Prosthecomicrobium sp. N25: one gene and its partner. The protein of the gene in region 1 interacts with the protein of each later gene in a pairwise test. Links are inferred from orthologs where the notes say so. Each region holds a gene or a part of one and is shown on either strand. Other genes may lie near its edges.

The links. Proteins that work in one complex are often made in the same cells at the same time.
Region 2: the proteins of def (region 1) and WBG79_RS17315 interact in binary tests that used the Escherichia coli proteins (3 or more experiments, as listed by UniProt). The link is inferred for Prosthecomicrobium sp. N25 from one-to-one orthologs.

Annotation. Positions count from the first base shown.
Region 1 is NZ_JBBCAT010000002.1:19,178-23,714, forward strand. The notes cover bases 543-3,473. They hold def (peptide deformylase), read left to right. Parts: upstream 543-1,711; coding sequence 1,712-2,236; downstream 2,237-3,473. Other genes in these bases: WBG79_RS14845 (DNA recombination protein RmuC), read right to left, coding at 543-1,606; fmt (methionyl-tRNA formyltransferase), read left to right, coding at 2,346-3,299; WBG79_RS14860 (GNAT family N-acetyltransferase), read left to right, coding at 3,307-3,473. Outside these bases: WBG79_RS14840 (2-hydroxyacid dehydrogenase), read right to left, coding at 1-379; more of WBG79_RS14845, read right to left, coding at 425-542; more of WBG79_RS14860, read left to right, coding at 3,474-3,819; tRNA pseudouridine(38-40) synthase TruA, read left to right, coding at 3,822-4,537. UniProt on the Escherichia coli protein: Removes the formyl group from the N-terminal Met of newly synthesized proteins. Requires at least a dipeptide for an efficient rate of reaction. N-terminal L-methionine is a prerequisite for activity but the enzyme has broad specificity at other positions.
Region 2 is NZ_JBBCAT010000002.1:526,067-530,622, forward strand. Bases 601-3,550 are described here. They hold WBG79_RS17315 (aspartate-semialdehyde dehydrogenase), read left to right. Parts: upstream 601-1,531; coding sequence 1,532-2,569; downstream 2,570-3,550. Other genes in these bases: WBG79_RS17310 (heavy metal translocating P-type ATPase), read right to left, coding at 601-1,154; WBG79_RS17320 (ABC transporter ATP-binding protein), read left to right, coding at 2,751-3,550. In the rest of the region: more of WBG79_RS17310, read right to left, coding at 1-600; more of WBG79_RS17320, read left to right, coding at 3,551-4,556.

The sequences.
Region 1 (4,537 bases):
GGTCGCGCTTCAGCCACTCCCGCCGCGCCTGCGCCTCGGCATAGAGGTCGACCCGGCGGTGGTGGCGGAGCACGTGCAGCACGACATACTCGGTCATCCGGGCGGTGAGGTCCGGATCGGCGACGCGGACCAGCGGGACGGCCGGCAGGGTCGGATCCGCCAGCAGCGCGTCGACGCCTGCGCCGAGGTTGAAGATCGCCTGCAGGTTCGGCAGGCGGGCGAGGAGCCCGGGCGGGGTCTTCCAACAGGCGGCGTATCGGACCGCGGCCGGATCGAAGGGCTCGCGCGCGTCGAGCACGGGCGGCGACCCGGGCTCCTGCCGGAAGCGGCGGACCCAGTCGTCCGGCGACCAGCCCTGGATGGCGACGAGCAGGCTCATGTCGGTCTCCTCGGTGGCACCGCTCCGGCGGGCCTCTCGAGCGCGTCACTCTCCGGCGATGCGCACCGGGGCCGGACCGGCCTCGGCGTTTCCGGATAGCGCGTCCGCGGCGCCCAGGTCCAGGCCGACGATGCGCTCGCCGCGACGGCCGATGCGTCCGGCGGAGACGAGGATGCGGTCGAGGTCCTGGCCGGCCTGGGCGTGGTGCACCTTCAGCTTCTCCACGCGCTCGGCGAGCCGGCCGACGTCGTCGAGGAGGTGGCCGACCTCGGCCTGGATGACATGGGCCTGTTCGCGCAGGCGGTGGTCGCGCAGGACCGCCTGGACGACCTGGATCGACAGCAGCAGCAGGGACGGCGAGACGATGACGACGCGGGCCCGCTGGGCGCGCTGGACGACGTCGTCGAAGCGCTCGTGCAGGTCGGCGAAGATCGATTCGGAGGGGACGAACAGGAAGGCGGTGTCCTGGGTCTCGCCCGGGATCAGGTATTTCGAGCGGATGTCGAGCACGTGCCGCAGGACGTCGCGGCGGAAGCGCTGGGCGGCGAGCTTCGCCTCGTCCTCCCCGGCGGCCTGGCCCAGGGCCGTCCAGGATTCGAGCGGGAACTTGGCGTCGACCACGAGGGGCGCGGCGCCGTTCGGCAGGTGGATCAGGCAGTCGGGCCGGACCCCGGTGGAGAGCGTCGCCTGGAACGCGTAGGCGGCGGGCGGCAGGGCATCGGCGACGATCGCCTCCATGCGGCCCTGGCCGAAGGCGCCGCGGGCCTGCTTGTCGGCGAGGATCGCCTGGAGCGAGACCACCTGGCCGGAGAGGTCCTGGATGGTGCGCTGGGCACGGTCGATGACGGCGATGCGCTCGTGGAGCTTGGAGAGGCTCTCGCCGGTCGCCCGCGAGGTCTCGGCCATCGAGGAGCCGAGCCGGTGGGTCAGGCCGTCGAGCCGGTCGGTCACGGCGCGGGCGAGCTCGGCCTGGCGGGCGCCGAAGACCTCCGCCATGGTCTGCATGCGGCCGGTCATCTCGGCCTGGAGCTTCGCCACCTCGGCGAGGCGGAGGTCGAGCTCGCGGGCCTTCTCGGCGGCGAGGACGTCGGCCGCCGCACGGGCCCGGGCACGCCGCGCCAAGGCGGCGGTGGCGAGCCACAGGCCGATCAGGGCGGCACCGACGGCGAGGGTAGCCTCGCCGGTCGAGGGCGGGCGGCCGAGGAGGGCGGAGAGGGCGTCCAGCATGGGCCGCAGACTAGAACGATTCGGGTACGCCGGGGGTTAACGCGGACGCCCGCCGGAGCCGCGGATTCCGTTGACCCGGGCCGGCTTCTCGCCTATTTCGGGGCCATGTCCACTCTCGGCATCATCATCCTTCCCGACGCCCGGCTGAAGCAGCCGTCCGAGGTCGTTTCGAGCGTCGACGGCTCGATCCGGAAGCTGCTCGACGACATGCTGGAGACCATGTACGCCGCGCCGGGCATCGGGCTCGCGGCCGTGCAGGTCGGGGTCATGAAGCGGGTGGTGACCGTCGACGTCTCGAAGGAGGAGGAGAAGCGGGACCCGCTCTTCCTCGTCAACCCGGAGATCGTCTGGTCCTCCGAGGAGCGCTCCACCTACGAGGAGGGCTGCCTGTCGATCCCGGACTACTACGAGACCGTGGAGCGGCCCGCGCGCGTGCGGGTCAAGTATCTCGACCGGCAGGGCGAAGCCCGCGAGCTCGAGGCGGACGGGCTGCTCGCCACCTGCCTGCAGCACGAGATCGACCACCTGGACGGGGTCCTGTTCATCGACCACCTGTCGAAGCTGAAGCGCGACCGGGTGATCAAGAAGTTCCAGAAGCAGGCGAAGATGAAGGAGCTGGGGATCGGCTGACGGCGCGCCCGTCGCCGGATCCCGCTGCGCGGCCGAGCGCCGCCGCCATCGACCGTTTCGTCCCGTCGCGCTATAGAGCCGCGATCCCGACCAGGCCGGACCCGCCGCCATGAGCCTTCGCGTCGTCTTCATGGGCACGCCCGACTTCTCCGTGCCGACGCTCGTCGAGATCGTCGGGCAGGGGCACGAGGTGGTGGCCGTCTACGCGCAGCCGCCGCGGCCGGCCGGGCGGGGCCTCGCGGAGACGAAGTCGCCCGTGCAGCGCCAGGCGGAGGCCTTCGGGATCCCGGTCCTGACCCCGGCGAGCCTCAAGGGCGAGGCCGAGCAGGCCGCCTTCCGGGCGCACGGGGCCGACGTCGCCGTGGTGGTCGCCTACGGGCTGCTCCTGCCCAGGCCGATCCTGGAAGCCCCCGCGGAGGGATGCCTGAACCTGCATGCCTCGCTTCTGCCGCGCTGGCGGGGCGCCGCGCCCATCCACCGGGCCGTGATGGCGGGCGACCGGGAGACCGGGGTCGAGGTCATGCGCATGGAGGAAGGCCTCGACACGGGGCCGGTCTGCATGGCCGAGCGCACGGCGATCGGGGCGGACGAGACAACGGGCGACCTGCACGACCGCCTCGCCCGGCTCGGGGCCGACCTGATGGCGCGGGCGCTGGCCGCCCTGTCGCGCGGCGGCCTCGGCTGCGTGCCGCAGGCGGCGGAGGGGGTCACGTATGCCCGCAAGATCGACAAGGCGGAGGCGCGGATCGACTGGACGCTCGCGGCGGCGTCCGTGCACGATCGGATCCGCGGCCTGTCCCCCTTTCCGGGCGCCTGGTGCGAGATGCCGCTCGGCGGCCGGACGGAGCGGGTCAAGATCCTGCGCTCCACGCTCGTCGCCGGACCTGAGGTCGCGCCGGCCGGACCGGGCGAGCCCGGGACGGTGATGGACGACGGGCTGGCGGTCGCATGCGGGACCGGGGCGATCCGGCTCGTCGAGTTGCAGCGGGCCGGCGGCCGGCCGCTCCGCGCGGGCGATTTCCTGCGCGGCACGGCGGTGCCTCCCGGCACACGGCTCGGCTGAGGGCGCCATGGCGGGAGGCCTCACGATCGACGGGGTGACGAAGGCCGAGGCGCCGGCGATCCGGGATCTGCTGACCGCGGCCTTCGGGGGCCCGGCGGAGGCCGACCTCGTCGATGCGCTGCGGGCCGGCGGCTTCGTCGCGCTCGAACTGGCGGCGCGCGACGAGACCGGGCCGGCCGGATACCTCGCCTTCTCAAGGCTCGCGGTGGCGGCGCCCAACGAGCGGCGACGGGCGCTCTGCCTCGCCCCCCTGGCGGTGCGGCCGGACCGGCAGCGGCGCGGGATCGGGACGGCGCTGGTGCGCGAGGGGCTCGCCCGGCTGGAGGCGTCCGACGAGGACATCGTGCTGGTGCTCGGCGACCCCGCCTACTACGGCCGGTTCGGCTTCCGGCCCGGGCGGCCCGACCGCATGGAGACCCCGTATCCGCATCCGGAGAACCAATGGCTGGTCCTGAAGGACCGGCCGCTGCCGCTCCGCCTCGCCCTGCAGTATCCGCCGCCCTTCGCGGCGCTCGGCTGACCATGCCGCGCTTCCGGCTCACCCTCGAGTATGACGGCGGCCCCTATGTGGGGTGGCAGCGGCAGGCGAACGGGCCGTCCGTGCAGGGCGCCGTGGAGACGGCCTTGCGTGCCATGACGGGCGAGGAGGCGGTGCTCAAGGGAGCCGGGCGGACCGACACCGGCGTGCATGCGGTGGGCCAGGTCGCCCATGTCGACCTGGCGCGGGACTGGCCGGGCGCCGTGCTGCGCGACGCGCTCAACTTCCACCTGCGCGAGGAGCGGGTCGTGGTGCTCGCCGCGGCGCGGGTCGGGGAGGACTTCGACGCCCGCTTCTCGGCCGTCGGCCGCCATTATCTCTACCGCCTGATCGACCGGCGGACCCCGCTCGCCCTGGAGCGCGGACGCGCCTGGCACGTGCGCACGCGCCTGGACGTGGAGGCCATGGACGCGGCCGCCAAGCGGCTCCTCGGCACCCACGACTTCACAACGTTCCGGGCGGCGCATTGCCAGTCGAAGTCGCCGGTCAAGACCCTCGACCGGCTCGACGTCGCGCGCAGCGGGGACCTGGTCGAGGTCAGGGCCTCGGCGCGCTCCTTCCTGCACAATCAGGTGCGCTCGATGGTCGGCAGCCTCGAACGGGTCGGCCAGGGCCGATGGTCGGCCGACGACCTCGCGGCGGCCCTCGCGGCCCGCGACCGCAAGGCCTGCGGCCCGGTCGCGCCGCCCTGGGGGCTCTA
Region 2 (4,556 bases), 510 kb from region 1 along the record:
CGTCCGCCGACCGTGCCCTCCAGGCCCGAGCCCGCCCATTCCCGCACCGCTGCGGGCATCTCCAACCCGCCGCCGCGGGCGCGGGCGGCCTCGACCAGGGCGGTGGCGACCACGTGATGGGACGCCTGCTCGAGGGAGCCGGCGAGGCGCAGGAGCTCGACGGCATCCTGGCCGGGGGCGACCTCGACGGCGATCAGGCGGGCACCGCCGACCGTCAGCGTTCCGGTCTTGTCGAACATGACGGTCCGGATGCGGGCCAGGCGCTCGAGCGGCCCGCCGCCCTTGACCAGCACGCCGCGCGACGCCGCGCGGCTGACGCCGGAGATGAAGGCGACCGGGGCGGCCAGGATGAGCGGGCAGGGGGTGGCGGCGACCAGGACGGCGAGGGCCCGGACCTTGTCGCCGGAGAGCCACCACGCGAAGGCCGCGACCGCCATCGCGAAGGGCAGGAAGGCGAGGGCGTAGCGGTCGGCCATGCGCACGAACGGCGCCTTGGCGGTCTGCGCGGCGGTCACCATGCGGACGATGCCGGCATAGGTCGAGGCGCCCGCGGTGGCGCGGGCCACCATCTCGAAGGTCTCGCCGGCGTTGACGGTGCCGCTGCGGACCGGCTCTCCCGGGCCGCGCTGCACCGGGATCGGCTCGCCCGTCAGGGCCGCCTCGTCGAGGGTGGCCGAGCCCACCGCGACCGCGCCGTCGACCGGCACGACCTCGCCGGCCCGGACGACCAGCCGGTCGCCGACCGCCACGGCGTCGACGGGCACGTCGATGGCGTCCTCGCCCTGGCGGCGGTGCGCCGTGCGGGGGGCGCGGTCGACGAGGCCGGCCAGCTCGCGTTCGGCGCGCCCGACCGCGAAGTCCTCCAGGAGGTTGCCGCCGGCGTACATGAGCGCCACCACGGCGCCGGCGAGCGTCTCGCCGAGAGCGAGGGCGGCCGACATGGAGAGGAGCGCGACGGCGTCGACGCCGACGCGGCCGGCCAGGAAATCCTTGATGATGCCGGTCGCGAGCGCCACCACCACGGGAACCGTGCCGGCCCCCCAGATCCAGAGGGCGATGTCGTGGCGGCCGGCGGCCCAGACGAGCAGGCCGGCGGACAGGCCCGCCAGGGCGATGGCCACGAGGGCGCGCTTCAAAAGCCGTTCGGAAATCATGCGGCCGGTTCTAGCAGGTCCCTTGCCGTCGCGGATCCGTGGTTTCAGGGAGGCCGGAGCCGTGGTTCGACGAAGGACCGAGCCGTCCGCGGCCAGCGCGGGGCTCCTGCGGCTTGACATCGCGGCCGCCTTCAGGCTTCTGACCCGGTGCGGCCCGGCGCGAGCCGGTCCGCGAGAGGATCCGCCTGTCATGTCGCCCGTCGTCGCCTCGACGAAAACGAAAGAGACCATGACCGCCACGGCGAAAGCCGTCGGCTGACCGCGGCCTTTTTCCCCCGATGCCCTCTCCCGGCGGGGTGAGAGGGCAAGTCCCGGGCCCGAGCGGCACCGGGGCGGCGCGAGCGGGGGAGGACCGGACAAGCTTTGGGGTTCGCATCATGGGTTACAAGGTCGCTGTCGTCGGCGCCACGGGCAACGTGGGCCGTGAAATGCTCGATATCCTCGCCGAACGCGGCTTCCCGGCCGACGAAGTCGTGGCGCTCGCCTCGCCGCGCTCGCTCGGCACCGAGGTCTCGTACGGCGACAAGACGCTGAAGACCAAGGTGCTGGACCACTACGACTTCTCCGACACGGACATCTGCCTGATGTCGGCGGGCGGGTCGGTCTCCAAGGAGTGGTCGCCCCGGATCGGCGCGCAGGGCTGCGTGGTGATCGACAACTCCTCGGCCTGGCGCTACGACGCCGAGGTGCCGCTGATCGTGCCGGAGGTGAACGCCGACGCCATCACGGGCTTCACCAAGAAGAACATCATCGCCAACCCGAACTGCTCGACCGCCCAGCTCGTCGTCGCGCTGAAGCCGCTGCACGATGCCGCGACGATCAAGCGCGTGGTGGTGGCGACCTACCAGTCGGTCTCGGGCGCCGGCAAGGACGCCATGGACGAGCTCTTCCAGCAGACCCGGGCGGTGTTCGTCACCGATCCGATCGAGCCGAAGAAGTTCCCGAAGCGGATCGCGTTCAACCTCATTCCTCACATCGACGTCTTCATGGAGGACGGCTACACGAAGGAGGAATGGAAGATGATGGCCGAGACCAAGAAGATCCTCGACCCGAAGATCAAGCTCACGGCCACCTGCGTGCGCGTGCCGGTGTTCATCGCCCATTCGGAGGCGGTCAACGTCGAGTTCGAGCGGCCGATCTCGGCCGAGGAGGCGACCGACATCCTGCGCGAGGCGCCCGGCTGCCTCGTCGTCGACAAGCGCGAGCCCGGCGGCTACATCACGCCCTACGAGGCGGCCGGCGAGGACGCCACCTACATCAGCCGCATCCGCGAGGACGCGACCGTCGAGAACGGCCTCGCCCTATGGATCGTCTCCGACAACCTGCGCAAGGGCGCGGCCCTCAATGCGGTTCAGATCGCCGAGGTGCTGGTCAACCGCAAGCTGATCCAGCCGAAGGCGCGCAAGGCGGCCTGACGCGGTATCCTGCCTGGTGACGTGACGGACGGGGCCCGCGAGGCCCCGTCTTCGTTCGCGGGAGGACCGGGGACCGCATGACGCCGATCAGCTTTGCGCGAGCGGGCGTGGCCGGGGTTGCAATCCCGCCATAGGTTCGTGCTTTCGTGCCCGTGACCCTCGCCGTTTCCGGATCCCGCCTATGTTCAGCCGCTTCGAAACCCTGGTCAGGCCGACCGCGCAGGGCGCGCCCTCGGCGCCGCCGCGGGGGCTCCTCCCCTTCTACTGGTTCTTCGTCTCGCAGATGCGCGGGCTCTTCGCGGCGCTGCTGGTGATCGGCTTCCTGCAGGCGGCGGTGGACGCGGCGATCCCGGTCATCATCGGGCGCACCGTCAACATGGTCTCGACGGTGCCGCGCGACCAGCTCTTCGCCACCATGGCGCCGACCCTGCTCGGCATGGCGGCGGTGATTCTGATCGTGCGGCCGGCGGTCCTGCTGGCGCAGGGGCTGGTGCAGCACCAGGCCATCTTCCCGGGCCTCACCAACCTGATCCGCTGGCAGAGCCACTGGCACGTGGTGCGGCAGAACCTCTCCTTCTTCCAGAACGACTTCGCGGGCCGGATCGGCAGCCGGGTGATGGAGACCGGCTATGCGCTCCGGGCGAGCGCGGTCTCGCTGATCTCGGTCGTCTGGTACCTCGCCGCCCTCGGCATCGCGGCCGGCGCCATCATGGGGGCCGCGGACCCCTGGCTCCTGATCCCGATCGGGATCTGGATCCTCGCCTACATCGGCATGCTCGCCTATGTGGTGCCGCGCGTGCGGGAGGCCTCCAAGGCCATCGCGTATGCGCGCTCGGGGCTCGTCGGCCGCATCGTAGACAGCTACACCAACATCCAGACCGTCAAGCTCTTCGCCCGCTCCGCCCACGAGGACGCCTATGTGCGGGAGGCGGTCGACTGGCACACCGGGCGCATGCTGGCGCAGATGCGCTGGTTCACCCTGCTGTCGCTCAACCTGGCGCTTCTCTCCGGATTCCTGATCGTGGCGACCGGGGCGGTCTCGCTCGTCCTCTGGTCGGAGGGCGCGATCGGGCTCCAGACGGTCGCCACCGTGCTGCCGCTGACCCTGCAGATCTCCAGCGTCTCGAGCCGGGTCGCCTACGAGACCACGCAGATCTTCGAGCAGTTCGGCACCGTCCACGAGGGCATGGAGACGATCGCGCAGCCGCACGGCCTGACGGACAAGCCGGGCGCCCGCCCGCTCACGGTCGACCGCGGCGAAATCCGCTTCGAGGACGTGGCGTTCCACTACGGCCGGGAGTCCGGCGTCATCGAAGGCCTGTCGCTGACGGTCCGGCCGGGCGAGAAGATCGGCCTCGTGGGCCGCTCGGGGGCCGGCAAGTCGACGCTCGTCAACCTGCTGCTGCGCTTCTACGACCTGGAATCCGGGCGGATCCTGATCGACGGCCAGGACATCGCGGGGGCGACTCAGGAGTCCCTGCGCGAGCAGATCTCGGTCGTCACGCAGGACACCTCGCTGCTGCACCGCTCCATCCTCGACAACATCCGGTACGGCCGCCCCGAGGCGAGCCTGGAGGAGGTGGTGGCGGCGGCGCGGCTCGCGCATGCGCACGAGTTCATCCTGGACCTGGAGGACTGGAAGGGCCGACGCGGCTACGACGCCCACGTGGGCGAGCGCGGCGTCAAGCTCTCGGGCGGGCAGCGGCAGCGGATCGCGATCGCGCGGGTGATCCTCAAGGACGCCCCCATCCTGATCCTCGACGAGGCGACGTCGGCGCTCGATTCCGAGGTGGAGGCGGCGATCCAGTCCAGCCTCGAGGACCTGATGGAGGGCAAGACCGTCATCGCCATCGCGCACCGGCTGTCGACGATCGCCCGCATGGACCGGCTCGTCGTGCTGGATTCCGGGCGCATCGTCGAGCAGGGTTCGCACGACGACCTGCTCGGGCTCCGGGGCCACTACGCGCGGCTGTGGAACCGGCAGTCG